2 regions of the Priestia sp. 3CA3 genome follow, and region 2 is predicted to be linked to the other one. Evidence: a T-box and tRNA genes for the amino acid it is inferred to sense, from the RefSeq annotation. Region 2 holds a T-box; the other holds one or more tRNA genes.
The links. A T-box is a leader RNA that pairs with one kind of tRNA and senses whether it is charged. The one in region 2 lies ahead of ileS (isoleucine--tRNA ligase), so its partner is inferred to be a tRNA-Ile.
Positions count from the first base shown of each region.

Region 1: it encodes a tRNA-Ile, which carries the amino acid that the T-box ahead of ileS (isoleucine--tRNA ligase) is inferred to sense. The anticodon was not compared.

Region 1 covers NZ_JBXENJ010000001.1:374,420-389,891, forward strand. Annotated here, with positions in the region: gene ispG (flavodoxin-dependent (E)-4-hydroxy-3-methylbut-2-enyl-diphosphate synthase) at 1-217, opposite strand, end outside; gene AC1VNJ_RS01885 (hypothetical protein) at 369-701, opposite strand; gene AC1VNJ_RS01890 (MFS transporter) at 778-1,989, shown strand; gene AC1VNJ_RS01895 (DUF1189 domain-containing protein) at 2,141-2,923, opposite strand; gene AC1VNJ_RS01900 (DUF456 domain-containing protein) at 3,267-3,752, shown strand; tRNA gene AC1VNJ_RS01905 (tRNA-Asn) at 3,815-3,889, shown strand; tRNA gene AC1VNJ_RS01910 (tRNA-Met) at 3,891-3,964, shown strand; tRNA gene AC1VNJ_RS01915 (tRNA-Asn) at 4,005-4,079, shown strand; tRNA gene AC1VNJ_RS01920 (tRNA-Ile) at 4,083-4,159, shown strand; tRNA gene AC1VNJ_RS01925 (tRNA-Ser) at 4,171-4,263, shown strand; gene sodA (superoxide dismutase SodA) at 4,461-5,069, shown strand; gene AC1VNJ_RS01935 (MFS transporter) at 5,199-6,476, shown strand; gene AC1VNJ_RS01940 (peptidoglycan D,D-transpeptidase FtsI family protein) at 6,638-8,815, shown strand; gene AC1VNJ_RS01945 (hypothetical protein) at 8,942-9,073, shown strand; gene pstB (phosphate ABC transporter ATP-binding protein PstB) at 9,462-10,259, shown strand; gene phoU (phosphate signaling complex protein PhoU) at 10,282-10,941, shown strand; gene AC1VNJ_RS01960 (hypothetical protein) at 11,061-11,267, shown strand; gene AC1VNJ_RS01965 (DUF4912 domain-containing protein) at 11,335-11,829, shown strand; gene AC1VNJ_RS01970 (glycosyltransferase) at 11,822-14,140, shown strand; gene AC1VNJ_RS01975 (sugar phosphate nucleotidyltransferase) at 14,137-15,472, shown strand, end outside.
Region 2 covers NZ_JBXENJ010000002.1:586-16,057, forward strand. Annotated here, with positions in the region: gene AC1VNJ_RS04810 (hypothetical protein) at 1-329, opposite strand, end outside; gene AC1VNJ_RS04815 (Type 1 glutamine amidotransferase-like domain-containing protein) at 414-1,121, opposite strand; gene AC1VNJ_RS04820 (immunoglobulin-like domain-containing protein) at 1,230-1,733, shown strand; gene ileS (isoleucine--tRNA ligase) at 1,776-4,874, opposite strand; T-box leader at 4,927-5,169, opposite strand; gene AC1VNJ_RS04830 (GIY-YIG nuclease family protein) at 5,259-6,245, opposite strand; partial or broken gene AC1VNJ_RS04835 (HNH endonuclease) at 6,348-6,912, opposite strand; gene AC1VNJ_RS04840 (sunset domain-containing protein) at 7,249-8,439, opposite strand; gene AC1VNJ_RS04845 (patatin-like phospholipase family protein) at 8,949-9,908, shown strand; gene AC1VNJ_RS04850 (hypothetical protein) at 9,999-10,667, opposite strand; gene AC1VNJ_RS04855 (TcaA NTF2-like domain-containing protein) at 10,878-12,590, opposite strand; gene AC1VNJ_RS04860 (phosphotransferase) at 12,670-13,578, opposite strand; gene AC1VNJ_RS04865 (hypothetical protein) at 13,754-14,260, opposite strand; gene AC1VNJ_RS04870 (ADP-ribosylglycohydrolase family protein) at 14,312-15,241, opposite strand; gene AC1VNJ_RS04875 (DinB family protein) at 15,391-15,472, shown strand, end outside.

The sequences.
Region 1 (15,472 bases), on a different contig from region 2:
GTTTTTTAATTTCAGGGATTGCATCTGCTGCGCGCTCATCTGGACAAGCAACACGAACAACTTGGCATCCTGCTTCTTCTAAACGTTTAATTTCTGCAACCGTTGCTTCAACATCATGTGTTTTAGTGGTTGTCATACTTTGAATAACTAATTCGTTACTGCCCCCAATTGTTAAATCTCCAACTTTAACGGGGCGTGTTTTTGTACGATGTATAATTTCACTCACGTGATAATCTCTCCTTCAAAATGAAATCAAGAATTTGAATTCATTAATAGAATAACTCTTTATGAACAAAATAACTAGTAGAAAGTACTACCTTAGCTATTTTAACAATGACTATCCCATCTTGACAAGAAGAATGCTGTCATTACTTGTAAATAGGGAACTTATACGTTTTTCCAATTTGAATATCTTCAGGCGCTGTACCGTTATTTAACTTCTTAAAGTCTTTAATCATTTGGTTCATAGAAACCGGTATCGATTTTTTTGTAAGCTCTTCAATGACGGACAAAACTGTATCGCCTGGCTTAATTTTTATTTTTGTATAGATTGAAGAAGAGCTGGCGGCTTTTGTTTCTGCAGGCTGCGCTTTGCTGACTTGAACTGCTTCAGTCGCAGTAGGAATGGTCCCGTATTTAATGTCGTAGTGACAAATATATCCGATAAAAGCGAAAGCGGCTAATGCACATAGCTTTTTCATTATGCTCCTCCTTCATTCTTTTGCTTATGTGTAAAGCCTATGCTTGTCTTACTTAAATATGATTGGAGAACGAAATTTGAAAGAAAAATTAATGATTGTTTCATTAGGCTTATTGCCTTTAATCATGGTGCTGGGAAATTCCATGCTCATTCCTCTGCTGCCAAGCATTCAAAAGTCACTTCACTTAAGTGGAGTCCAAACCAGTTTGATACTGAGTGTATTTTCTATTCCGGCTGCATTGTGTATTCCTGCGGTAGGAATTTTATCAGATCGATATGGACGTAAAAAATTAATTATGTATTCCCTCATCGTGATGATAATCGGTAGCCTTGTCGCTGCTAGTAGCGCTTTGGTCTCTTCTGGAAGCTTTGCTGTGTTGATGGCTGGAAGAGTGATTCAAGGGATTGGCGCTGCTGGTACTACAACGTTGGCAATGGCATTAACTGGAGATGTATTTACAGGGGAAAAAAGAGCAAAAGTCCTTGGGATTTTAGAAGTATATAATGGAGCTGGAAAAGTGGTTGCACCTATAATTGGAGCAACGGCGGCACTCGTTGTATGGTATGCCGCATTTTTTGTGTATCCTTTAGCTGCAGGTGCTGCTTTAGTAGGTATAGGCATGTATGTGAGAGAAGCGAAAACAGGTTCAGATTCAGTATCTGTTGGAGAGTATTTAAAGAGAGCCATTGGGATCGTCTATGATAAAAGAAAATCGCTTTTTCCTTTATTCTTTGTGGGGGGACTGGGGTTGTTTTTATTATTTGGCATTTTATATTACTTATCTTTTTTAATAGAGGAAACGTATCATATAGACGGTTTTTTCAAAGGAACCGCTTTTTTATTTCCTCTTGGCGCGATGACGCTCGTTTCTTATTGGACCGGTCAGCGAATCAAAACAGATGTAGTGCTCATGAAAAAATTGATGATAGTAGGAATGATTCTTTTATTCGTAATGTTTGGAGTATTAACGGTGATTTATACGCTTCCTGTGCTGATGTTTTGTTTGACAGTCGCCTTTGGCGGCTTAGGATTTGTTCTTCCTTGTATTAATATGATGATTACTTCAGCGGCTTCAGACGAAGAAAGAGGATTTATTGTATCCATTTATGGAACGGTGAGATTTTTAGGAGTAGCGTTGGGACCCGTTGTTTTTGAAGTGTGGATGCATACTGAAAGGCTGATGTTTATTTATAGCTTTAGTTTGCTCGCAGCAGGAGGTTTGTGGGTTTTGTATCAGTTGAAAATTTTTTCTTCTGCAATGGGGAGAAGAAAAGTTGTACAGAAATAAAGAGGCTGGGACAAAAGTATGTTAGTTGAAGAAGCTCCGAACAAATTTGATTCTTGATCAAGAATTAAATTCGTTCGGAGTTTTTCATTGGCAGGGTAAACATAGATTTTATGTATGTAGGTGCTTCTAGCGGTTGATTGGATTCATTTCGTTATGTTTCAATCGCTTTATTAGATTTTACCTTTTTTCTCATAGGAACCCTTGTGACGAGCAATAAGTAAATGAAGAACGTTCCTATCCAGTAAAGAGAGCTATGTGTTGCTAGAGACAAAGAAAAAGCTTCAAAAAGCGTATAAAGCAGCGTGAAGGCTACCGTACTATAAGCGCTCAGTGCCCATAGCTGTTTGAAAGGAAGCTGCTTCTTAGTGATGAGTCCAATCAGTTTTCCAAGATAAGCAAGGCAGGTAATAGAAAGGAAGTTTAGTCCAGATGTTAATACGTACAGTAAAAGCATAGCGATAGGGACAAGTATGTATAAAGAAAATTTTTGTTCGTGCAGCAAGTTTAACAGTTCATTTTTATCTTTATGATGCCAGTTTAGCAACTCATATGAATACGTTTGTGTTTGTGAATTAGTCGTGATATAAATTCCATCCTTTAAAAAACCAATTGCATGAGCAGGGGAATGAAACCGTTCAATAGACTGTGAGGGGTCTAAGATAAAAGCGGTACCGTTTACTTTTTTTGTGAAAGGTTGGCTTGACGTAAGCTGTGAATTTGAAATAGAAAAAGAAGAAACAGATTTCGGGAGATCTGTAGTCGCGGTATGATAGCCGTTTACAATTGTCAAAGTCATAAAGAAAAATGTAGGCAGCAAAGAAATGAATGTTAAAAACAGCACAAAGCCAATTGTTTTATTCGTATGCTCAAAGCGAAGCGACTTTATTTTTTGAAAGGAAGTAAAACTCCATGCTATCTTTTTCAGCATGCTCATTGTAAAGCCTCCTATTATTTAAAATTCTGATTATACCTTATTTTATAGCGGAAATTTAAGGTTTACAATAGGTTTTAGAAAACGTTACCAATTACAATGGTGCGATGGAGCGTTTTGTCAAAAGCATTTCTTTATATGTACAGATTTTGCTGTCATTGTTTTTGGGGGTTATTACGGGCAGTTTGAGGACTGTGCTGTTAATAGTGCAGTGGTACACTCGAAAATCGTTATCTGAAGATATATTCGAAAGTAAAATAAAGGAAGGTCTCGTGGTGCAAGGTCTTTCTTTATAGGAGTGGTTATTGTATGATAAATAGTAATAATAAAAAGGATAGGTGCGGGCATGGCTATTTTATGTTGGGCATTAGTTATCATTAGCTTTGTTGTATCGTTTGTTGGGTTGGTTTATCCCATCATCCCAAGCGTGCTATTTGTAGCGCTAGGATTTGTCATATACGGTTTATTTTATGATTTTAGCTCCTATAGCTGGTTATTTTGGGTGATACAAGGATTGTTAGTTGTCGCACTTTTTTTAGCAGACTATATCGCTAATATTATTGGTGTGAAAAAATTCGGAGGCACTAAAGCAGGCGTTTGGGGAAGTACAGTTGGATTGCTTGTGGGTCCGTTTGTTATTCCGGGATTTGGAATTATTTTAGGGCCGTTTATCGGAGCGATTGTAGGAGAACTGATTGTTCATCGGACCACAATTAGCAACGCAGTAAAAATTGGAGTAGGTTCGGTTATTGGCTTTTTTAGTGGCGCTATCTCAAAAGGATTTATTCAACTGTTGATGATTGCCTATTTTTTATACGCTGTTTTAAAATAATATATTGACTTTAGGCCAGAAACATGTTAAATTTTTAATGTCGCTAGTAAATGTTATATTGTTCCACAGTAGCTCAGTGGTAGAGCTATCGGCTGTTAACCGATCGGTCGTAGGTTCGAGTCCTACCTGTGGAGCCATGGCGGTGTAGCTCAGCTGGCTAGAGCGTACGGTTCATACCCGTGAGGTCGGGGGTTCGATCCCCTCCGCCGCTATTTTCCAATTTACGTTTGTGACATACATAATTCATATTGTTCCACAGTAGCTCAGTGGTAGAGCTATCGGCTGTTAACCGATCGGTCGTAGGTTCGAGTCCTACCTGTGGAGCCATGTGGACCCTTAGCTCAGCTGGTTAGAGCAGACGGCTCATAACCGTCCGGTCGCAGGTTCGAGTCCTGCAGGGTCCACCATTTATAGGGTTGGAGGAATACCCAAGTCCGGCTGAAGGGATCGGTCTTGAAAACCGACAGGGGTGTTAAAGCCCGCGGGGGTTCGAATCCCTCTTCCTCCGCCATACTATTGTCTATTCAAAGCTTCTTTTGAGAAAAAGAAGCTTTTTTTATGTTTAAAAGAATAGCGAATGGGAATTAGGTAAATATAAATCATGGATTAGGTACTTTTTATTTGAAAGAGTAGGGTAAATTTGCTAATCTAAACGTATATGGTGCTTTTGCGCCAAAATGCTTACATATTTTGAAGGAGGAATTATTCATGGCTTACAAATTACCAGAACTACCTTATGCATACGATGCACTGGAACCACATATCGACAAAGAAACAATGAATATTCACCACACAAAACATCACAACACATATGTTACAAACCTAAACGCTGCTGTTGAAGGCAAAGCGGATTTAGAAAGCAAAAGTATTGAAGAGTTAATTTCAAACTTAGATGCTGTTCCTGAAGATATCCGTACAGCAGTACGCAATAACGGTGGCGGTCATGCGAACCACTCATTATTTTGGACAATCCTTTGCCCTAACGGCGGCGGTGCTCCAACTGGTGAATTAGCAGACGCTATCGCTAGCAAATTCGGCAGCTTTGATCAATTCAAAGAAGAATTTGCAAATGCAGCTAAAACTCGCTTCGGTTCTGGCTGGGCTTGGTTAGTTGTAAACAACGGCGAATTAGAAGTAACAAGCACACCAAACCAAGATAGCCCATTAATGGAAGGCAAAACGCCAATTCTTGGTCTAGACGTTTGGGAGCACGCTTACTACTTAAATTATCAAAACCGCCGTCCAGATTACATTTCAGCATTCTTTAATGTTGTAAAATGGGACGAAGTTGCTAAGCGTTACGACGCTGCAAAATAAGCTGAAGACGTATTTAAGAGCCAGTAAAGTAATTATTACCTTTACTGGCTTTTTTGTTTTCCAATTCTTTTACATATCTCCTTTTCTTTTTCACACACTAGGTGTAGAAGAGAAAAGGAGTTTTTTGATATGCCTTTATTAAAAAAAGTAGTTGGAGATGTAGAAGTTAGTAAAGATTTACTTTTGCTTTTAATTATAGGCGGTCTTTATGCCTTGGCTATTTCAATTTCCAATTCGTTTGTTAACATTTATCTGTGGAAACAATCAGGCGAATTTTCGGATCTCGCTATTTATAATTTAGCGGTAGTGGTGCTTCAGCCGCTTACGTTTATTTTAGCAGGTAAATGGGCCAAACGAATTGACCGGGTTGTGGTTTTAAGGTTAGGCGTATCTTTTTTAGCTGTTTTTTATATCGCTGTATTAGTCAGTGGAGCTAACGCAGCCGAGTATTTAGTATTGCTTGGTGGACTGCTGGGTATAGGATATGGCTTTTATTGGCTAGCTTTTAATGTGCTAACCTTTGAAATTACAGAACCTGATACAAGAGACTTTTTTAACGGATTTTTAGGGATCTTAAACTCTTTTGCAGGGATGATTGGTCCTTTAGGAGCGGGCTTTGTTATTTCCGCTTTGTATGAATCACTTGGGTATAAAATTGTGTTTGGTGTATCTCTGCTATTGTTTGTCGGTGCCGTTGTGCTTAGTTTTTTTATTACAAGACGCGCAGCTGAAGGAGTATACAAATTTAAAGAAGTGTGGGCTGAACGAAAAGTCAACAAAGACTGGAATCGAATATTACAGGCTCATTTCTTTCAAGGATTGCGTGAAGGTACGTTCATTTTTGTCGTATCCGTCATGGTATTTATTACGACGGGAAGTGAATTAGCTTTAGGAACTTATGGACTGGTGAATTCAGCGGTGGCGTTTGTAGGATACTATGTAGCCTCAAGATTTATTAAGCAAAAAAATCGCCTTCGATTTATTTTCACCGGGGGCCTCCTTCTCTATGGAGCAGTCTTTTTGCTTATCTTTAACTTATCGTATCCAAAGTTAATTATATATGCTGTTTGTATTGCCATTGCCTATCCTATTTTGTTGGTTCCATTCATTTCTCTAACGTACGATGTGATTGGACGAGCAAAGGACGTTGTTTCAAAAAGAATCGAATACATTGTTGTCAGAGAAGTATTTCTGAATATTGGGCGCGTTGTTTCCATATCTTTATTTTTAATAGCCGTACTATTTTTTGATGAAGCAAAAAGTATTCCCGTTTTATTAGCTATTGTTGGAGCAGGGCATACGATCATTTATTTTTGTGTAAGACATATCTCACAGCCTCTGCACAAAAAAGAAACGACTGTTACTCCTCCAGTATTAAATGAAGGAGACGGAGAGTCTCCAGCTTAGAGTATTATCAGCTCCTTCATTTGTACTATGGAAAATGCCTCGCTTTTCTTTTAGAATAAATACGTTGTGTAAATAGGCACCTGCCAGGTGTCTATTTATTTGCTAAATGTCTGATTTTATGGTGTTATGGTATATATGTTTTATAAAGTGTAGGTGTTGGTATGAAAAAGAAAAAAAGAAGAAAAAGTCATGTGCCTTTTCGTGTGAACTTACTTTTCTTGACCGTATTTGCCCTATTTTCCGTATTAATTTTGCGGTTGGGACTTGTTCAAATTGTGTACGGTGAGAATTACGAACGAGAAGTCGAAAAAACACAGGACGTTACAGTCAGTACGCCTGTTCCTCGAGGGAAAATGTACGATCGGTATAACCGCGTAATTGTAGATAATACCTCTTTAAATACGATTACATATACTCGTTTTCAAGGAAATACAGCTGAAGAAAGGCTGCGCATCGCTAAAAAGTTAGCCACTATGATCGATGTTCCTTACACCACAAATGTGATTGATATTCCAGAAAATAGAAAGAATAAAGATGCTAAAAACGTGGTAAAAATTACAGAACGCGACATGAAGGATTATTGGATTATGCTTCACCCTAAAGAAGCGGAGCAGAAAATTACGAAAGCTGATCGTAAAAAAGTTCAAGATGGTGAAATGACTGATGACGAACTGTATCAACGTCAGTTAGACCGCATTTCTAAAAAAGATTTAGAAAGTTTAAAGAGTGATTTAGAAGTTCTAGCTATTAAGCGCCAAATGGAGGCAGGTTATTCTAACACCCCGCAAATTGTTAAAAGCGGTGTGACAAATGAAGAGTATGCCGTTGTAAGTGAGCATTTAGATGAACTTCCGGGTGTTGATACAACAACGTATTGGGATCGCTCATACCCAGAAAACAGCACTCTCCGTACTTTGCTTGGAAATGTATCCTCTGCCAACGAGGGTCTGCCCAAAGATAAAGTACAGTATTACTTATCAAGAGGCTATAGTCGAAATGACCAAGTTGGGACGAGCTATTTAGAGAAGCAATACGAAGCTCAGCTCAGCGGTCAAAAAGAAAAAGTCCAGTATGTAACAGATGATAAAGGAAATCTCCTTGATACAATTCAAGTGTCGAAAGGCGAACGCGGCAGTGATTTAGTTTTAACTATTGATATGGAGCTTCAAAAAGCGGTAGAAAAACAAATTACGGACCAGCTTTTAGCCAAAAAGAAAATGAAAGGAACGCAGTTTTTAGACCGTGCTTTTGTGATTATGATGGATCCTCACACAGGAGAAATCTTAACAATGGCAGGTAAAAAATACACCATTGATAAGAAGACTGGGGTACCTAAAATAGAAGATTTTGCATTAGGGAATATTTCAACATCTTATACAATGGGCTCTGTTGTAAAAGGGGCAACGGTTCTAGCTGGCTTAGATTCAGGAGCTATTAAGCCAAACACAGTGTTCGTTGATGAACCGTTAAAAATTAAAGGAACACCAATTAAGAAATCAGCTGAGGCTGAGGGGTTAGGACCCTTAACGTATTCATCCGCGTTAAAATATTCATCCAACGTATTTATGTTTAAAACGGTAATGGCGATGGCTGGATTACAGTACCACAAGAACATGACTTTACCGATTAAACCTGACACATTCAGCGAACTGCGTTCGTACTACAGTCAGTTCGGCTTAGGCGTATCAACAGGCATAAACCTCGATAACGAATCAACAGGTGTACAAGGCGGAAGCAATGTTCCAGGTACAGCGCTTGATTTAGGAATTGGCCAGTATGATACGTACACGCCGCTGCAGCTTGTTCAATATACTTCTGCAATAGCTAATGGAGGGTATCGCATCAAGCCGCAGCTAGTAAAAGAAATCCGAAAGCCAACGATAAAAACCGATGAAATTGGCGGTACGCAGCATTCATTTGAACCTGATGTGTTAAATCGTATCACGATGAAAGAAGAATACATTAAAGATGTTCAAAATGGCTTTAAGCGGGTTACGCAGGAACAAGGCGGTACAGGGTACGCAGCTTTCCATACAGCGAACTATAATCCTGCTGGTAAATCTGGAACGGCACAAGCCTATGAGAAAAACCCAAGCGGAGGGGATCCGATTAAAGTTAATAACTCAAACTTTGTGGCCTTTGCTCCGGCAAATGATCCTGAAATTGCAGTAGCTGTCGTGGTACCATCGGCATTTGTGCCAAGTGCACCAAATACCATTACAAAAGAGCTTGCTCGTTCTGCGCTCGATACGTATTTTGATTTAAAGAAAAAAGGTGAACAAGAAGTAAAAGATCAAGAAGAGAATCAACAGGCTGTCATTGCAAACGACGCCAATTAAAGAGGCTGGGAAAAAGCATATTAGTTGAAGTAAGATCCGAACGACGTTGATTAAGAATTAACGCTGTTCGGATTTTTTTATTGAGAGGGTGAACGTAGATTTCATGTAAGTAGGTGCTTTAAGCGGTTGATTGGAGGGCAGGGCGAAGACTTCTGCCGGAAAAGCGGAAGAAGTGAGACCCCGCAGGAGCGGAAGCGACAACGAGGCTCACCGGCCGCCTGCTTGCACGGAAATCAACAGTGGTGTCAGAAGAAGTGATTCGTACTGGCTTATTTATCTAATTTACTTATCTTTATATCAAATTAATTTAGTTATGTCTCAACCTCTTCTTTTTTGTTAGAAATCTTTACATATATGGTTTTTTATTGAATTTAAGGGTCGTAAGAACTAGTTTTTTACCTAAAAAACACGCAGATAGGCCTTCATTTACAAAAGCTTTACATTGAGTTAAAACACAATTAATAGTCGGCTATTATTCTGTAAGTGTAAGGATTAATAGAAATGATCAAAATAAGGGGAAGCGTTCGGCTTCTCGTATGTATTTACACTAATAGTAAACAATAGATATTAAATAGACATAGAGAGACTTTTATTGTGCTCAAAACGGTTAAAGACGATGAAGGAGGATTATCCAATGGCAATAACAATGGAATTGACTAACAAAGAAAAAGTAAATACTCCGCAAACAAAAGAAATTGTATATAAAACAAAAGGTTTGAATTTATGGTATGGCAACACACATGCCTTAAAAAATATTGATTTAGACATTCATGCTAACGAAGTTACCGCGATCATCGGTCCATCGGGCTGCGGAAAATCAACATATATTAAAACGTTAAATCGTATGGTAGAAATGACGCCAATTGTCCGTACATCAGGTGAAATTGAGTATAGAGGAAAAAATATTTTTGATAAATCGTACCATGTGGAAGAGCTGCGCACGCAAGTAGGAATGGTTTTCCAAAAACCAAATCCGTTCCCAAAATCTATTTATGATAATATCGCGTACGGTCCAAGAATTCATGGCGTTCGCAACAAGAAAAAACTAGATGAAATTGTTGAAAAAAGTTTACGAGGAGCAGCTATTTGGGACGAAGTTAAAGATCGTTTGAATCAAAATGCGAATGGGTTGTCAGGTGGACAACAGCAGCGTATCTGTATTGCGCGCTGCTTGGCTATTGAACCCGACGTTATTTTAATGGATGAGCCTACTTCTGCACTCGATCCAATTTCGACATTAAAAGTAGAAGAGTTAGTACAAGAATTAAAGAAAGACTTCAGCATTATTATTGTTACACATAATATGCAGCAAGCGGCACGTATTTCAGATAAAACAGCATTTTTCTTAAATGGAGAAGTGGTAGAGTACGCAGAAACAGATAAAATCTTCTCAATGCCATCTGATAAACGCACAGAAGATTATATTACAGGTCGTTTCGGTTAAGACATACAAGGAGATGGGATGAGTGGTTGTACGCGAAAAGTTTCATGGTGATTTAAAGATATTACGTGAAAAATTATTAGAAATAGGGCGCTTAACGCATGAGGCGTTATCAAAATCAATTGAAGCGTTGCAAACAAGTAACGTTGAGCTGGCGCTAGAAATTATCGACGGTGATTCATACGTGGATGACTTAGAAGAAGAAATTAATGACCTAGCTATCCTACTGATTGCAAAGCAGCAGCCCGTGGCTATTGATTTAAGACGTATTATTGTGGCAATTAAAATTGCTTCGGATGTTGAGCGTATGGCAGACTTTGCCGTTAATGTAGCAAAATCAGCTATACGAATTGGAAACGAAGAATTAATTAAGCCGTTAGAACATGTAAAGAAAATGCACGATATTTCGATTGAAATGCTGAGCCTTTCGTTAAAAGCTTATCACGAAGAAGATCTTGTGTTGGCTAAAAAAGTAGCGGAAATGGACGATCAAGTGGATGAGCTTTACGGAATAACAATTAAAGAACTTTTAAGTCTTGCTAAAGAAAAGCAGGAGGCTATGAACCAAATTACACAGCTTTTATTTGTAGCCCGTTATTTAGAGCGTATGGCTGATCATACCACTAACGTAGCAGAAAGCGTATTTTACCTTGTAAAAGGCAAACGCTACGATTTAAATGAATAGTGGAAAAAGAGGCTGGGACAAAAGTGTTTTAGTTGAAGGAAGATCCGAACGATGAATCGTTCGGATTTTTTTCATTGTATCGAGAAACGTAGGTTTAATGTAGCTGCTTCTAGCAGTTAATGAGAGGGAAGGGCAAAGACTCCTGCAGGAAAAGCGGAAGCGACGAGGAGGCTCATCGCCGCCCTCGGAAAGCGACATTTTGCACGGAAATCAACAGCGGTGTAACAAACGATTCATACGGGCCCATGCATCCAATTTGCTGGCCTGGATTTTTTAACACAAATCGACAAATTGCGTTTATTGTGGCAACTTTTTCTGAATGGTAAGATGTTAATAAGTTTATACGGCATTTATATGTAGAAAAAACAATCTAAGAAACGAAGTGATAAAACAGTGGCTCCTAATCTTATTCAAAACTTAAATGTGTGTATAGCTACTCAGCTTGACTCATCTCGTATTTATGTTCACTGGTCGTTTTCAGAGCATATTCGAGAAATGGTAGAAAGTATGTTTTCGACACGATGGGAAGAATTGAATCTAGCTATGTGTACGTATGATATAACAGGCCTTCATTTTAACGGCCATGAATCAAACCGCTATTATATGAAGGGTCTTACTCCTAAGCAAGCCTTCATATTTATGAATAGCTTGGAAAGTGAGCGCACGTATGTAATAGATATTGGTATTCAAGATAAAGAAGGAAGTTTTTTTTCCCTTCTTCGTTCGAATCCGGTTTATTTGATGAAAGAACAGCATGAACAAGTGAATGTAACGTCGTTGAGCTGGATGTACGAACCTGTAAAAGTTCACCAGGGTGTTCAAAATGAATTTAGCACATATTCCTTATATTCAAATGACTTGGAGCAGGTGAAGAAGCAATATGAATAGTGATGACTGTATTCTTTTAACTTATATGCATTATCCGTTGCTACATGTACTTCAAGCAAAGAGTGAGTATCCGCTGTTTGAACAAGTAACGAACGAATTCATCCCTTTTTTAGATCAAATTGAGTCTGAAAAATTGATAGGTGCAACAGCTGTGATGTCTTGTGTATTTTTGAACGTATTAAACGACGAGGAGTTTAATACTCGTTACGCTCAGTATTTACACCAGTTTTCAAGCCGGCAGCATCAGAGAGCACTCACTTTTTTAAAAAAGTGGGACGGGAGCTTGTTCTCAGCCTGCAAATATTTCTTTCAGCATGACATGCTGGAATGTATTCCTACTACCGTAACGAACGCGTTCGTTTCCATCCTTAAAACAGAACAAACATTAAATCTCCAAATTACAGAAGCAATACGTGTTTTTCAACAGTTTTTTGAAAAAAAGCCCGTCGGTTTTTTTATACAGCAAGGAGAGTATACTCATCAAGTAGATATGCTCCTGAAATCTCATGAAATGCGCTACACCTTTGTGAAGTCATCAACAGATGAACTAAAAAAGTCCCCTGCTGGTATTATCTTGTTTCCATATCCTAAGCAAGGAAAACAAGTTGAGGAAGGAACAATGAATAAAGCGAGCGCTGTTTTGGATTTGAAAGCGAAGGACACGCTTGGCTTTCAGCGAATGCAAGCAGCAAGCGGTACATTTCAATATCCTTTAGATTACGCGAGGGATATACAGTTTCATCAAAACGAAACTCTTGCACTCTACGGTGCAACAAAAAGCGCCGAATTTGTCAATGAGAACAATCAATTGTTTATTTCAACCGTACAGAAGTCAGAGGCGATGCTAGGTGTGATCGATTTTAAACATCCTAGCGTGGTGAATGCCATCTACCGACAGTGGCTCCTTTTAAGTAGCAGCGATTGGCTTTATACTTTTGAAAAAGTCAGAGGTGAATACGAAAGGCAAATAAAGCTGTTTGATTTTCTCTGTCACGAAGAGAATCCAAGGATGGATAGTGAAAACAGTTTTCTTTCAGGAAGTTCTTTTTTATACCCTGTAAAAGAGATAGAGCCGTCGGCTTTATCAGTAAATCAATATAAAGGCGGTCTCTCCATTTTAATGCTTGCATGGGAATTCCCTCCTCTAGTTATCGGAGGACTTGCACGACATGTATTTGATTTATCCAGAGCGTTAGCTAGAGCGGGTCATCACGTTAGTGTATTAACGACGTATGTAGAGGGGCTGCCGGAATATGAACGTTTATACGGTGTTCACGTTTACAGAGTTAAAAGCCTGCAGCCTCATCATCCGGATTTTTTGACATGGGTAAACAGTTTGAACGTGGCTATGGCTCTTAGAGGACTGGAGTTAGGCTACAAGCTGTCTTTTGACGTTATTCATGCTCATGACTGGCTTGTTGCATCCGCAGCAAAATGTTTAGCAGATAAAACGGATAGGCCGCTAATTACGACCATTCATGCGACAGAACATGGGCGCAATAATGGTATTCATAATGACATGCAGCAGAAAATTCACTTGCAAGAAGAGGAGCTGATTCGACAATCAAGCTCAATCATTGTCTGCAGCGACTATATGAAGAAAGAATTAATCACTTTATTTCACGTAGAACAGGATAAAATTGCTATATTTCCAAATGGAATTGACAAGCAGCTGGTAGTCGACGCAGTAAATGAACGGTTAAAAGAAAGTTTACAAAAGAAATATAATTTTAGAAAGGCCCCTATTATTTTTTCAATTGGACGAATTGTATATGAAAAAGGATTTCAGCTATTTATTGAAGCAGCGGAACTATTTAAGAAAAAACAAATAGATGTTCAATTTGTTGTGGCGGGAAAAGGGCCTTTACTTCATGAATTTCGAACACAGGTAAGTGAAAAGCAACTAGACAAATACGTGTATTTTATTGGATACATTACCGATAACGAACGAAATCAACTTCTTCAAGCTTGCAAAATGGTTGTTTTTCCAAGTCTATATGAACCTTTTGGAATTGTGGCTTTAGAGGGGATGGTAGCCAAGAAGCCAACCATCGTTGCCGATACAGGAGGTCTAAGCGATATTGTTTCACATTTCGACACGGGCCTGACGTTTGCCAGAGGAGATACGCTCGAATTAATCAACTGTATTGAATTTTTGTTAAAAAATGAAAAAATAGCTGCGAAAATCAGCGAAAATGGGTATAGAAAAGCAACAACGATGTTTAGCTGGGAGAAAATCGCTATCGATACAAGTAAGCTGTTTCAACATCACATTTGCCAGGATAAAAAAAGGAGGGAGGCAAAAAATTGAAAGCCATTATACTTGCTGGCGGTAAAGGAACAAGACTGCAGCCCTTGACCTACACGATTCCAAAGCCTATGCTGCCGCTTTACGATAAACCTGTGATGGAATATAGCATTGAACTGCTTAAGAAACATGGAATTACAGAGATTGGGATTACGCTGCAGTATAGGCATGAACAAATTATTGAATACTTTGGGGATGGCTCTCAGTGGGGAGTGACGCTTACTTATTTTATCGAAAAAGAGCCTCTTGGAACAGCGGGCGGAATTAAGCGAGCAGAGGCCTTTATTGAGGAAGACTGTATTATTATTAGTGGAGATGCCTTAACAGAAATTAATCTTCAAGACGTTATTCATTTTCATTATGAACAAAAAAGCGAAATGACCATTGTTACAAAAGAAGTAAACGACGTGCGGGGTTATGGAGTGGTGACGATAGATGAAGGGAATCGAGTCACGGGATTTGTAGAGAAACCCACCTACGAACAGGCCAATAGCCGATTGATTAATACGGGAGTGTATGTGATCAAAAAATCCGTTCTTGATTACGTGAATTCTTATGGTCCTACAGATTTTAGCTTTGACATTATCCCGCTTCTTTTGGAATATAATCATACTGTGTGCAGTTTTGTAACAGAGGACTATTGGATTGATATTGGGCAAATCCACCATTATCGTCAAGCACACTATGATTTGTGGAGCAAGTGGTTTGGCGATAGACAGGAAAGTATTGTCTCAGATGACGCGCTTATAGAAGAAGGGGTGACTGTTTACGATCCGGTTTACGTAGGAGAAAATGTGGTGATTAGAAAAGGTGCTTCAATTGGTCCTTACACGATTATCGGAACCAATAGTATCATAGAAGCACATGCTGCAATCGATAAAACGATTTTGCTTCAAAACGTAACGGTGGGGGCAGAATCGTTTTTATACAACGCTACGATAGGTCCGTATGTAAATGTTCAAGCAATGACTACGTATGTCCAAGATACAGTAGCTGAAAATCAAGTGCTACCTCACCTTTCTGTAAAACCAGATGTTTCTATCTTCAAAAACGGTCGCCTGTATGTACATTCATCTGTTGATCGAGAAAGACTATACAATGCGTTATTACTTGTATGCAAACATCAAGGATCGTTCTGTCTAGCAAGCGATGATGAAGGAGAAGCCACTCAACTTCGCAAAGAATGCTTTTCTTTTTTACGGAGTAATCATTCAGCTGTGTATGATATTAAAAAAGAAGCTCTTCCGGTATTTCGATATTACATGATGACTTCACAAGCGAGCATTGGTATTTATATTGGTGTGGATAGCAAAAACAGCGGTCTGTTTTTAGAAA
Region 2 (15,472 bases):
CCTACCGGCAAAATAGAAGCGGTAATATTCGTTGCGTTTGGAAGCAGCGGCGTTAAAAAAAACGTGTGCGTTAAATGACCGCTTCTCCCAAGTGCAATATCAATATATGCCCAGAGCATGTGCACTGTGTAACCGAAGAAAAACACCTCAAAGATCCTCGTCCGATCTACGGTAAAATACAACAACACAAGAGGAAGAACGAGCGAAGCAACCACCACCCAAAACTGCCAGTTTCCGAAATCTGAGTACTGATGCCAATACGACGATAATAACTCCTGGAGCTTATCGCTTTGTTCATGTATGTTTCCCCAGTATTGTTTATAACTCACTGAAGCACCCTCCTATATAGAATCTCTGCTTATGTATGTACGAATAAGCTCCATTTTATACAGAGAAACATGAAAAGCGGCCATTTATTGCTTGTGATTACCCAAATTGGTCACCGGGAGTTCACGTTCAATTACTTCTTCCTCTTTTCGATCAACAGCGTACGCTTTTGCTGTAGACCTTGAGCTAACTGACGCGGATAGCTTCTCATCTTTAAAATGCAGCGCGACTCCGTCATCTACAGCGTAGCCTTCTTTCATTTCCCTGCTTGCCATTAACTCATGATACGAAGGTCTTCGATTGCTTTCTCCGTCGTAGTGAGGACAGTTGCTGCCCGTTAAAAATCCTAAACAGTCGATTTTAGACAGTTTATTGTTCATTGAATCGGTGACGCCTTCTTCAAACCAGCAAATCGAACCTGCGCTTATTCCTGCTAAGATTATTCCTTTTTTATAAGCTTCTTTTAGAATTGTATCAAGTCCCCACTCTTTCCATAAAGAAAGCATATTCCTTGTATTACCGCCGCCTACATACAAAATATCGTGCTGCATCACATATGCTTTTAAATCTATAAAGTTTGGTGAAAACAGCGATAAATGAGACGGTGTACATACCAACTTCTCAAACGCTTCATAAAACCTTTCTATATAATTATCGGCATCTCCGCTGGCTGTAGGGATAAAACAGATTTTCGGCACATCTATATGAGCTTGTGAAAGTATGTATTGATCCAGAAGCAAGTTATCCTGCTCCATCGAAAAACCTCCGCCGCCCATGGCTATAATTTGTCTCATTTCAATCATTCCTTTCAAAAAAGTGATATAGGAAATGTAAATTCATACTATTTCAAACAAGAAGTTTTCCGTATAATGGAAGAGTGATAAAAAGGTGGTGCAAAGCTCTTGAAAATAGTACGAACACTTTTACTAATACTAGGCATTTTTATTATCTTGTTTTGTATCTTTGGCTATATCGATTATAACGGTCAAAAAATGGAACTTGGAGCCAAACAAGAAAAAAACATTCCTTCTTCCATTAACACTGACGGGGGAACTATTACGCTATCTGCTATCAGTAAAAAATACGATAAAACGCAGTTTGGCTTTTTTGTTATTCAAAACAATTCGACGCATACCTTAACGATTCCTTATGAAAATACGGCGGATCACTTAAAAGACGGAAAGTGGTACGAAGTTGTGCTAAACGGATTGGAGTTTCCTGATAAAACCGTCACGCTGAAGCCAGGGAAATCACTCAAACTAGATATCGCAACTCCTAACTACAAAGTAGGAAAATATCGTTTTGTTCAACACTTTAAAGATGAAAACGGAAAAGAGTATGTACTAGCGGCTCCTTTTGAAATCGTTTGGCCGAGTCTTAAAAATGTTCTCGGACAGTTTGATTAAAGGTAAAAAAGCACTTACCTGCTATGAGGTAAGTGCTTTTTATCAGTTCTGATTTAAAACACGAAGCGTAACTTGCTTTGTTCCGACTTTTACCGTCTCTCCGTTTTTGATGGCTTCTTTCACACTGAGACTGTGCAGCAGAAGATTTTCTTGAAGCAGCGTTTCAAACTTCTCGACAGCTTTCTGCACTTCTTCGTCTCCGCTAAGCTCCAAATCGATACGTAAATTCACGGGTAAATCCAGCTTTTTACGATAGTCTTGAACCGCTCGAATTACTTCACGAGCGACTCCTTCCTGCACAAGTTCTTCGGTTAACGCCGTATCCAACACCGCAGTATACGTGCCGTTGGATGCAACCGCAAAACCTTCTTTTGGCACTTTTTCAACAAGTACGTCTGCCGTTTCAAGCGTTAGGTTTTCTCCTGAAGCAAGCGTAACACTTAGCTTGCCTTGTTCAACAAACTCTTTTCCTTTCTCTTCTGAAAGGTTTTTCAGCGCTTGGTTGACCTCATTAACTTGTTTCCCGAACTTTGGTCCAGCCTGTTTAAAATCAAGTTTTAATACGTATGAAACAAGTTTGTCGTCGTCTTGCTCCACGTTAAAGTTCTTTACATTAAGCTCATCTTTGATGACATCACGATATGCTTTCCACTCTACATCTTCTTCCGTTACCACAAGCGAAAGACTTTGCAGAGGCTGCTTTACTTTTAACGAATGCGTATTTCGGATGCTTCGGCCTAGTTCCACCACTTGAAGCACCGCTGCCATTTCTTTTTCCAGCTTTTCATTCACTTTGGTTTGATCATACACAGGATAGTCTGCTAAATGAACGCTTTTCCCTGTCAGATTTTCATGAACGTCATCCGCAACGAAAGGAGTAAACGGTGCTAACAGCTGACTAAGCGTGACTAACACTTCATGAAGCGTATCGTAAGCCGCTGCTTTTTCGCCGTCCATCCCTTCTGACCAAAAGCGATCGCGAGAACGTCGTACATACCAGTTGCTTAGCTCTTCAATGAATGCTGCGATTTCACGAGCGGCATTTGTAAATCCGTAATCTTCAAGATGTGCTGTTGCTCGCTTAACCGTACTATGCAAACGCGAAAGAATCCATTCATCCAATTTTGTTTTTTTCAATTCATACGTTTGCTCAGGGTTATAGCCGTCAAGCTTGGCGTACAGAACGTAAAAGCCGTACACGTTCACAAGTGTATCAATCACTTTTGACTTCGCTTCTTGCACGACCCGCTCTGAAAATTTCTTCGGATTCCAAGGTGCACTGTCTGCTAAAAGCGCCCATCTAAGCGCATCCGCACCAAATGTATGAATAAGATCAACAGGGTCTAGCGCATTTCCTTTACTTTTAGACATCTTTTGACCGTTTTCATCTAACACGTGGCCAAGAGACAAAACGCGCTTATAAGGCGCTTTTCCAGTAAACAGCGTTGAAACTGCCATCAAGCTGTAAAACCAGCCGCGCGTTTGATCAATTCCTTCTGCGATAATGTCTGCTGGAAACTGCTTTTGAAACAGCTCGCTGTTTTCAAACGGATAGTGATACTGCGCAAACGGCATCGAGCCGCTGTCAAACCAAACGTCAATCACTTCTGGCGTTCGCTTCATTTCTCCGCTGCAGACCGGACACGTCAGCTGCACGTCATCTACATAAGGCTTATGAAGTTCAATGCTGTCATCAACGGAATGAGACGCATGATTTTGAAGCTCTTTGATACTTTTCGGAGCTACTTGATGCGCACATTCCCCGCATTCCCATACGTTCAGCGGCGTTCCCCAGTAGCGCTTTCTGCTGATGTTCCAGTCCACCATATTTTCTAAAAAGTTGCCAAAGCGACCGTGCTTGATATGATCCGGGTACCACGTCACGCTTTCATTGTTTTTCAAAAACTGTTCCTTTAACGCCGTCGTTTGGATAAACCAGCTTTCATTTGCGTAATAAAGAAGCGGCGAGTCGCATCGCCAGCAAAACGGATAGCTATGCTCATGCTTTTCTTTATGGTACAGCACGCCTTCATTTGCTAAATAACGAACGATATCAACGTCGCAGTCTTTCACGAAACGTCCTTGAAAAGGCGGCACTTCAGACGTGTACTGTCCTTTTTCATCCACTACGTTCACAAACGAAAAGCCGTTTTCTTTTACGACTCTGTAATCATCTTCACCATATGCAGGTGCTAAATGAACAACACCCGTTCCGCTTTGATCCGTTACGTAATCAGCCGTTACGACTTCATGCCCTTTTTCCACTTTCACAAAATCAAACGGCGGCTCATATGACATCCCTTTTAACTCATTTCCTTTATGATGAGATAAAACCGTATACTCTCCTTTTAACACTTTGTCTGCAAGTGCTTCTGCCACTATATACACGCTGTCGCCTTGCTCAGCGCGAACGTAGTTCATCTCTTCATGCACCGCAAGCGCCACGTTTGACGGAAGCGTCCAAGGCGTTGTCGTCCACCCTAAAAAATACTCATTATCGCGGTTTTTCACTTTAAATTTCACCGTTACCGTTAAATCTTTTACATCTTTATACCCTTGCGCTACTTCATGCGAACTCAGCGACGTTTGACAGCTCGGGCAGTAAGGTGATACGCGGTGGCCTTTATAAAGAAGTCCTTTGTCATGAATCGTGCCAAGCACGTTCCATACGCTTTCAATGTATGAATTCTCTAAGGTGATGTAAGGGTCTTCCATATCAACCCAATAGCCAAGCTGCTCCGTGAACGTGCGCCATTGTTTTTCATACACAAACACACTTTCCTTACACTTGTTGATAAAAGCTTCTACGCCGTATTTTTCAATGTCATGCTTCCCCGATATCCCGAGCTGCTTTTCGACACCGAGCTCTACCGGCAGTCCGTGCGTATCCCAGCCTGCTTTTCGGATCACTTGATGCCCTGTCATCGTTTTATAACGAGCCACCACGTCTTTAATCGTCCGGCCAAGCGCATGCCCTACGTGAGGAAGACCGTTGGCTGTCGGGGGCCCTTCATAAAATACAAACGAAGGATGCCCTTCTCGGTTTTGAACCGACTGCTGAAACACATTTCCTTTTTGCCACTGCTGCTGGATACGCTGTTCGCGCTCTTGCGAAGACTCCCTTACATTCACTTCTTTCATGTGATACCACTCCTTTTAAAGTTAAAAGCACACAAAGAAACCCGTCCCTATGACTAGGGACGGGTTTTAAACCGCGGTACCACCCTGGCTTCTATTGATCCGTTCATCAATAGCACTCAGCAACGTACAATCATACGCGTTCTTTTTAACGGTAGACTACCGTTCAAACTTACTTATCGTTCAGTTTGACTTCTCAGAGAGGATATTCCCCTGCGGCTTGAACACTGGCTTTCAGCTATCACCAGCTCTCTGTGGAACAAACTTGCAGCGTACTGATTCTCTTCAACGAATTTGTGTGCTTTTATTAGTAGCTATTGTATGCGGTTTGGAAGGGAATGTCAATGTTTTGAAATCCTTATTGAGATCCAAAGGTTTAGATCTAGGTTATTTTGTTTCTGCACTTAACATTTGTTCGATTTTATTACGCGCTGTTATTCCGTTCTTATCTTTCCATTCAGAAGTTCCGCTGCTTCTTCGCTGTGTCACAAACACTGCCGCAGCTGAGATAGAAGAAAAAATTTGATCTTGTACCAGCATGTATCTACCATCTTTTATTTCTAGTACACCGTTTTCTAGAAAAGTATTAATATGGTCTTGCTGCCTTTTAAGTTTAGCTCCTTCTAGCTGTTGTTCGCTCGCAAGCAAAGCTCCTTTATAGACAAGAAATCCATCGCTAACATATTTCCCGGTCGCATACGCATCTCGGCGCTTACAATATAGAACGTCCTCTACTATTACTGATTTTATATCTTTTGACAAATGTGTCTCAACTTGAACAACCTCTTCTATCGCTTGCTCTGCTTCAATCTTTGGTATGTCACCAGACTGTACAGCTTCGCTTTCATATTCTATTCCATTTGAAGCATCCGCAAAAATGGAAAAGCCTAACCCACCAAGTAAAACTTTAATAACATTAAAAATATCTGTCAGGTCGTCTCGTCTAAATTCACGCACAAACGGTTTTGTGGGAACGGTTTGATTAATATCATATGTACCAGAGCGCATGGCTGCTAGATAAGAAATATGTTCTAAGTATTTTACATCAACTTTATCTAATTGATCTTGAGAAGCATTAGAGACAATTAACACGGCCACATCCCAAAAACTTTTACCTGTTGATGGACTAGCATGCTGTCTTAAACGTTCATATCCCACTTCTGCCTCTCCAATATATGCCTCTTTATCTTCTCCAAATAAAAAATAAATGCCGGGCTTTTCTACTTCGCTTTCACCCTTTAAATCTTTCAAACTATTTCTGGGAATGAATACAGCCTGTATCGTTGTATTCGGCACCTCAGATACTTTAATCCCATTTGGATCTTCATCGTAAAACCAAGTCTGTATTCGTTTCGCACCGCTTTTTCGTAGCATCTTTCTTCCTCCGTCTATATCTTCTTGAACGTATTTTAACTGACATTACAATATGTAAATCACTTCCTAATTATAGACGCAGCAATCTATCATTCACAAAAATTAATTTATATCACCTGCTTGATATCTAGCAGGTCCCCTAAATACTTCTCTAACATGCCACCCAAGAAAATCTTCACTCGGCTGATACGCCGGATGAATAGGATCTCTAAGCTTTTGCCCGTGAAACTTCATAAGCCATTCTTCAAATCCATTCGTCCCGTGCGCTTGAGTTGCCACTAACAGCTCATTATGATCTGAAAAAGTAAAAACTCCTCGATCAAATAATTTATGATGCATTGAACATAACGCGATTCCGTTACTTTCAATGTAAATATTTATCTGTAAAGCTACGCTTATCCACTGCTTCGCTTAGCTCCCATATTCCATCTCCTGTCAAACGAACAAAAGGATGCTCTGGATGGTAGGAACTCCGAGAAGGTCCAAACTCCATAAGCAGCTCTTTTAAAGGGATTTTCACCTCCCTATACGGCAGGTGCATTCGTTGCTTGGCCTGTAGCTGACCTAGGGCATACAGTATCAACAATGGTTTGTGCGGAGCTCGTTGATCCCTTTTTTTCCAGATGTTTAAGTTCTTTATTTTTTGTAGTACTTCTTCTCTGTTCATAAGCTTGCTTTAACTCCCATCTATAAAACTATTTAAAACCTTAGAGCTAAGACCGTTTTTGAAAAAGTATTAATAAATATAAGTATAATAGCTAATTCTATTATATGACAGCATTAGATGGGCCAGTGAACTTTATTTACAGACGCGTTTACAAAACTTTACTTTAAGCTTTCTTACCCAAATTATTTTGTTCAAAGTATTCTTTTTTCATATCTTTTCTGCTTTTAAAACTTACTCGTCCTGTGCCTTTAATACATACGTTATATTAATCCTCTCATAAAGAAAAAAGCTCTCCAAGAAACATATAGGAGAGCTTTTAAAGGTTGCATACATTTTTTATCGTTGGGATTCTCTATATCCAGCTGCTTGTGCATCCGCTTCTGAACAAAACCAAACAATGTTATCTTGAGTTCTGTCATAATAAGCTCCGCCAGGTACGTGGTAAATTTTCGAGTTTTTGTTACCTTTGATTTGACCCGAACAAGACATATTAGACTGTTGATCATCACTCGGATCATTTTCAAATGGCTTATAATTTCCACTGCTGCTAGTAGAACTGCTTGTTGTAGCCTGTTGACTAGCTGCTTGTTGTTGAGCTTTACGCTCTGCTTCTTCTTTTGCCGCTTGCTCCTCAGCTTTTCGTTTTGCTTCTTCTTTTGCCGCTTGCTCCTCAGCTTTTTGTCTTTTCTCTTCTTTTACTGCTTTATCACTATCATTCTTTTCAACTTTTTGCTTGCTGCTATCAGCAACATCTTTTTTAGATGCAACAGTGACGCTGTTTTGCGAAGAACTTACTTGAGTTGAAGCAGGAGTAGATGTTGATTCTTCATCACTAAAGATTCCAACAATAAATAAACAACTAAGAATTAAATATAGATAAGAAAATAATACACGTTTTCTTGTTTTGACTTTAAATTTAGGCAATACCCATTTTGGCTTTATTAATCCAACAAGGAAACCTATGATGCTTAGAAGGAAAAGGAATAAAGATAGTCCCGTAATAAAATTATGAGTAGATGCTGGTAACAAAGCATTTAAAATAAATAAAAGAATTAATGTATAAACAGTCGAAGCCATAAACATTTTCCAAGTTGTCTGTGAACGATATCCTAATACCTTAGTCCAGACAGGTCTTTTTACTACGTTAACTTCCATAGAAGAGTGGTTACGAATAACTTGCTCTACTTCCTTTCCTTTTACCTCTATTGTAATATCCCTATTTTCACCATGACCTACAAATGTAAATACTGATTTTGCAATGCTATGGTCAATTGTAACGCTAGAGAAATCAGCCCATTCATACCGCTCAATTAACATTAAATTCTGTTCAGCGTTGTTGTTAAATTCATAAAAATTCATACCTTTATCGTCTACTGACGAGTAGCATAGATTTGAACTTTTTTTCCTGTAATTAGCTTTTGATACTAGCAACAGCTTATTTTGACTATTTGTATAATCGTTCTCTATATAAGCTTTTGCAATTGCTTCATTGGATTCTTTTTGGTTCTTATACCTTGTCTTAGACATTTTGACCTTTCCCTCACTCTTTCTTGATTCCTTACACTAATAATAGGTAAGTTAGTGTGAACCTACTAATATTCGATTCATATGCAACTAATCTATCTTACAATAAAATGTTGTATAAACGGGCACTATATTTCCTTTAATTTCTTTAAAAGGGCTATTTTAGATTTGGCCTGCACTTATAAAGGGAGCGAAAAGATTAAAAGAAGGAACGAAATGTTATGAGTATAATATTTTCAGCTTCATCTCCATTTTCATACTCTTTCTTGTTCTTATTTTTGTAATTAAGCAAGGAAATGTTCCTTATTAACAACATCTACTCAAATAAAACCATCGGCTAAGATTTAGCCGATGGTTTGGTTCGTTAGAGTCTTTATTTATTTCTAAGAATGTTCATCTGCATAACCTGGCTTCTAAAGGAGGGGTAAAAGAGATACTCATACCTCTGCAACACATCAAATAAACATATACAGAATGATACCTCTGATGGGATTCGAAAGGAGAAATCACCTTTGACAAAATATCGGATTATGACCTTTGATGGAGGCGGCACTTTAGGTGCTTTAAGTTTACAACTTTTGAATAGATTGGCTTATCAAAACCCTAAGTTAATTAGTGAAACCAATGTTTTTTCAGGAAATTCGATTGGTTCATTTACTGCTCTTGCGTTAGCAAGCGGAAGATCACCAGAAGAAACGTTTGATTTTTTTAAAGATCAAATCTTACCGGCATTCAGCGTTTCCCGACCGGGCGGACCTGTTTTTAACCAACAAGTACCCTATTCTGGTTTTATTAAAGCCATACGAACATTTTTCCCCCGAGACCTTCGCCTTAGAGACTTAAAGAAACGAATTGTTGTGCCATCCTTTCACTTATTTTCACCGGAGCTGAATCGTTGGAATCCTGTGTTATTTCATAATTTTCCTGGTTCTCCCTATCTTAATGAAAAAGCAAGTGACGTAATACTTAGGAGCAGCGCTGCACCTGCAACGCAAAGAGCTTATCAAAACTATGTGGATGGGTATACAGTAGCAACTAACACCAGTACAGCTAGTATCGCGTTTGCAGTCGGAAAAGCAAAGCAGCCGTTAGATCAAATTGCCGTATTATCTATTGGAACAGGTGAACAGCCAACTCAATTAAGAAGAGATACAAAGGGATGGGGAATGGTGAGTGCCGATAACATACGCCCCGAAGATATAGAGGACCTTCCGCCGAATTGGGGGGTGCTTTTAGACCGATCTCCAAATGAACCGTTGCTGCCGTTTCTTCAGATTATCTCTGGTGGATCGAGCTACTATGAATCAATGGTTAGCTCTGAACTTTTAGGCGATCAGTTTTTCAGGTTGAATCCACGGATTCCTAATTTCTCTAAAACAGATCCTTCGGTGGTGCCCGCTCTTATTTCAATTGCTAATAAAACAAATTTACGGCCTGCATTTCATTTCATTGAAAAAAACTGGAATTGCTAATGTTTTTTGAGAAGAGTATTGAAATAGGGAATTTGTTGTTTTATGAACACGAATTCCTTTTTCATTCTTGCCTATTTCCCCTATTAGATATTAGAACTTTACGCTTTTCAGCATTTTAAAAATGAATTTTTCTTGTTTTTCCCCTTGTTTCTCTGTTAAATGATCTCCAGTGTATTTGTAATAAAGCTCGATTACTTTATCCGTATTTTCATCTGCTATATATGCTACATATGTATTTGGAACATACTTGATATTGTTCTTTACAACTTTTTCTTCAGTTCCTTTAAAATATGTATATGCTGAATCGTAATATATACTGATATGCGCTGTTTCTATCTTTTTTGGTTGATTCACATGTAGGTTCTTTTTGAACAGACTCTCTACATTTACCTCCTTATTTTCTTTTACCTTCTCTGCCAGTTCTACGTTTATGTATGAAATTCCATTTTTATTATTAAAGGAGTTTTCCGAAGAAGCCACCCATCGCTCATAAGCATTTCCATTGAGAGAGTAGTCTTCTTTATTTTCATGAATTAACTGATACTCCTCTGGAAACCACATCGTATACTGCCCTGTCTTCGATTTAAACTCATAAAATCCATCATCTACTTTTTTATCTTTTTCTAAAAATTCTCGTGTAAAGTGATCATTAAAAGCGGGGACGTTTGGATAACGGGTTTCATTTCCCATCCATATACCTCCTATTAAAATAGTAGCTCCAGCAATGACTGCACTAACTATTTTTGTGCGTTTTTTCATCATAGCACCTCCTTTTACTTATGTTACGACCTATATTTTATACATGTTCGATACTACCACACTTATACTAGGAGAGACATGAGCTTAATGAATGAAAGACTCACAAATAGTCGCTACCACTCTACCAAAAAAGGAAAAGTCGCCTCCAACCACAACAACCGCTAGCTCCAAAAAGGAACTAGCGGTTGTTCATAATCTCTCAGAAACCATTCACTCTTCCACCGGCTTCTGCTCATCTGTTAATGTATCAATTTTAGTAATTTGAAGTTTGTCTTTGCCAGCAGCTTTCACATGATAAATTCGTTCTTTTTTAAACTGCGTGCTCGCGTCATATGAGTCGGTGAACGTGTACACTTCGTTTGTATAAATGCTGTAGGTTCCATCATCATGTGACTCTGTTTTTGTCACAAGAAACTGATCGTTAGCAAACGATACGTTTTTGCCGGCAAGTGATGTGATGTAGCTTTTCAGCTGTTTATACACTGGCTGATTCGAGTCGATATAAGGTGCCATCCCACTAAAGTCTCCGCTGTTTAAACTTGAAAAGTAAGCAGCTTTATAGGAGATAAAAAAGTTTTCAAGCTCCGTTTTGCTGACAGCATCTGGCTTAGGCTGTTCATTTTTTAACGGTTTCGTGCTGGCCGTAACTTTTATATCTGAGCTTGTTTCTGCCGTTTGATTGTCACGATTCATATATACAATCGTCAGTAACAAGACAAGGAGGATAGCTCCTCCTATTAAAATAGGAAAAGTGCGCCGTGATGATTGCTGCTTTTTGAGCACGGGAAAGTCTGCGTAGGCTGGCAGCGTAACAGGGTTTATATCTAGCTTTAACCGAGCTAATGACCCTGGTATTTCTGTACTTTTTGCACTGGCAAGCGGCTGAAGTGCTAATAATTCTTCGTAGGTAACAATAAACTCGTTTACTGCTATTCCTTTATACATGCCGTAAATTCGGTTCCATAGCTCTTGACATCGAGTAGCCTTTATATCTTCACTCAGTTCGTTAAAAAATGGTCGTGATTTTTTAATAAAAGCCGCTAACCACGTTTGATGAACGTCAACTTTGTGGACTGCATGTAGGTCGTTAAGTGATTGCTTTAACTTGGCGTGTTCATTTGCATCGTTTTGGCTAATGACTTCCATACTGCGTTCCGTTTCTTTCAGCACGGTAGAAAGACTCTTACTCATTTTTTCTTGTAGCGCATCAAACTGGCTGCGAACATCCGGCCAGTGCAGTTCGAGTAACTGTTTTTGTGCAGTCGTGGCTTTTCGAATGTTTTCATTTAGCTCATGCTGCTTTGTGCGAAAGGCGGTTGCTTTTTGTTTGGTCACTACTTTATTTTTGCTTAGCTGATGCCATTCTTGCTTTAAACTCTTGTCTTCTTCGAGTACTGTGGCTGTCGCTTGTTTTACATGTTCATGCTTTTTTTGAAAGTCAACGAACGCGGGCAAATACGTATTCCAGTTTTCCTTCATTTCTTTTAACGATGACGCGTTAGCATGTTTTTCTGTTAGTTGAAAAAAGTCATTTCTAAACGCCACCATATCCGCTTCAGAAAAAAGTTCTTTTCCGAAAAGCTCTGTAACACTTCTATGTATGCTTGTTAACTGTTCAATCTGTCTCATATTGCTTTGACGCTTGTTTACGTACTCCTGATAGTCGCTTGAAAGAAACGTCACCATTGTATATTCACTGTTGTTCATATTGTACTCTGTCCGTTCTTTTTCCAGTTCGTCATACAGTTTCTGCAATTGACGTTCTACTATGGAGAGAAATTTTTCTTTATCCATCCCGTCTACTTCTTCTTTTAGCATGTTTAAAGATTCCTTTTCTCCAATAAGAGATTCCTTTTCTTTATATAGCTGTATCCACCTTTCTAGTAAATGTGCTGCTGATTCATTCCAGTGGCTTGTATTCATCGTTTGCTTCACCTGTTGTTTTTATTTTTATCCTTTCTTAACTATACAGGAATTGAACAGAAATTCTATTACAGTTTTATTACTCTTGAAAAATCAGCTTCAAGCTTTCTAGAGCCGCTTCTAACGTTTGTTTATCTCCTTGATCGTAGCTATGTGCCACAAGCACTACGGTTGTAAATACGGCTTTCCATTTTGCAAGCCTGTGCGTTTCTTCATCTACTTCTCCGTATTCTTTGAAAAAACGAGCTCTTCCTTTAGATGGTAAGAAGCTATAGGCAATCGCTAGGTCAACTGCCGGATGACCAATATGAACATCCCCCCAGTCAATAATGCCTGAAACCATATTGTTTTGATCAACAATCATGTTCTTAATATGAAGATCTCCGTGAACTAGTACATGTTTTTCTTGATACTTAATTTCTTGTATGTCATTTACATAGTCTTCAAGAATCTCTTGTTTTGAATAAAGATTACGCTCTTTCATTTGCTTGACATACTTCTCTAGCGCAGGCTTTCGCTTCATCATATCAAGCCGATTTAACTCATCAAACGGAACACTGAGCTCTTGCGCTTTTGAGTAAGGATAGTGATGTAACGTGCGAAGAAACCTCGCTAGTACAGAAGCGGATTGTATGCGCTCTTCTTCTGTTAATCTTGCAGGCGGAGTTCCTTGCACGTAGTGATAGCCCGTAAACGGCCAAGGATATGCTGCATTCGGCTTACCGAAAAAAATGGGCTCTGCAATCGATAGAGGCAATTGAGAAGCAAGACTTGGTAAAAGCTGATTTTCTGTTTTTAATAGCCTCACTGCGAGTTCTCTTCTTGGAAACCGAAACACAAAGCGGTCGTTTACTTGATAAACCGTATTGTCAAAGCCGTAGCCAAGCAGTGAAACTTTAGCGGGCGCAAGTTCTGGAAACTGCGTCTCGATTAGCGTTTTGGAAAGCGCTGCTGATACGATTTGTTCTGCATCCCATGCATTTGGCACTGTGATCACCTTTCTTTAACGTGAAGTTTGTATGTAAAGTATACTATAAATAATTTTGACCATAAAAACCCTCTGACACAAAGCCAGAGGGTTTCAGTGAGTATATAAATAAGATAGAATGCCTTAGAACGGCACACTACGCCTCTAAGTTAGTAGCCTACGGTACGTTTACTACTTAATACGTACACCAAAATACCTCATTGGCTGTTTCTTCAACATGCTCCATCTTAATAAAGTTCAATAAAAGATCCGTTTGGTCATTTCCTGTATACTCATCTTGATCAACATTATAAAATTGAATAAGCTCGACCTTGTACATACCGTTTTTAATATCAATTCTATACTTAGAACAGTTTTGATCAGGCACAGACTGATCTTCAAACTGGGCGGCCATCGTAAGGCAGTCATAATCTACGAGATAAAGCTGATGATTGGTTACATTTATATAACCTGTTGCTTTTCTAAAGTATGTACCTATATCCGACTCTGTTCCAATCTTCACTTCTACGTTCCAGGAGTGTTCAATTCCTTCTTCTGTCATTTGACATACTAGGATATTTCTCTTTTTCATTTCACTGCCGAAGTGGTTCAGAAGCTGGTCTAGCTCCCAATCCTCATCGACAAATGATTGGTACTCTTTTGCGTTTGCCACTCCAATAAAATTGGTATCGCCAAAATCCATACAAAACTTCACTTTATCTCCTCCGAACTTTTGAGTAATTTTTATGATCCATTAACATATATCCGCAAACTTCTTACAAGCCTTCTCTAACTCTTCTTTTTTAGCAAGCTGACAAACCCACTCTTCAGGAATGCCCTCCAGCTGATAATATACTCCTGCCATAGTACCCGTAATAAAGCCTATTGTGTCTGTGTCTTCTCCTAAATTCACAGCAGTAAGTACAGCTTCTTCGTAGTCATCACTTTGCAGAAAAGACCAAAGCGATGCTTCTAGCGAGCTGACGACGTATCCAGTTGACCCGATTGCATTTCTCGCTGCGTGCGGCAAGCTTAGGTTTAACACTCGTTCATACGCAGAAAACTCTGCTTCATACTCCGTACCTGTTAACTGCTTTTGACAGAGATTTACCGCGTTTTCATATGCTTCAAAAGGCTCGTTGCCGTCAAGAAGACGAATAAGCAGCTCCACGTATATAATGCAGCCAAGCGTAGAGCGCACATGGCGGTGCGTGACGTGAGCAATTCTTTCTATTTCTTCTTTTCTTTTTGTAAAGCTAGGTTCATCACATAGTGTAAACGCAAGCGGGGCAATACGCATAAGCGCTCCGTTTCCATTGTCGTATTCAGCGCTTCCTCCCCACTCTTCTTTAGGAAGTCCGCTTTTATAGCGGCGAATCGCTTCGCTTGTTGCGATGCCAATATCAAACATTTCTCCGTACGGCGTCCAGTAGCCATCCGACCAATAGTTCGCAAACTTTTGCATTAAATCATATTCATCTTGTTTTTCTAGTAGATTATCAATCAAGCACATCGTCAGAGATGTATCATCTGACCACGTTCCTTTAGGCTGGTTGTATGTACCGTAGCCTGTCATAGTTGTGATCCGAAATGTATCGCGTTTTTTAAACTCAACTGGAACGCCTAAAGCGTCTCCGACAGCTCCTCCTAGAATTGTAGAAAGTACTTTTTTATGTAGCGTCATGTGATCAACTCCTTTCTATTATTGTAATTGTTTGATTTTGGAATTTGCAAGAGATCTCTTGCCTAGACGTTTTTTCTTCTTTTTACAAAGGAATTTACAAGCCTTAATCTAATTTAGTAAGAGGTAAAAAAACATGTGAGGTGTGGTAGATGATTCATTTTTTTGAATATAATTGGCAAGTGAGAGATGAATGGTTTAGCTGGTGTTATCAACTTTCTAGAGAAGAACTGT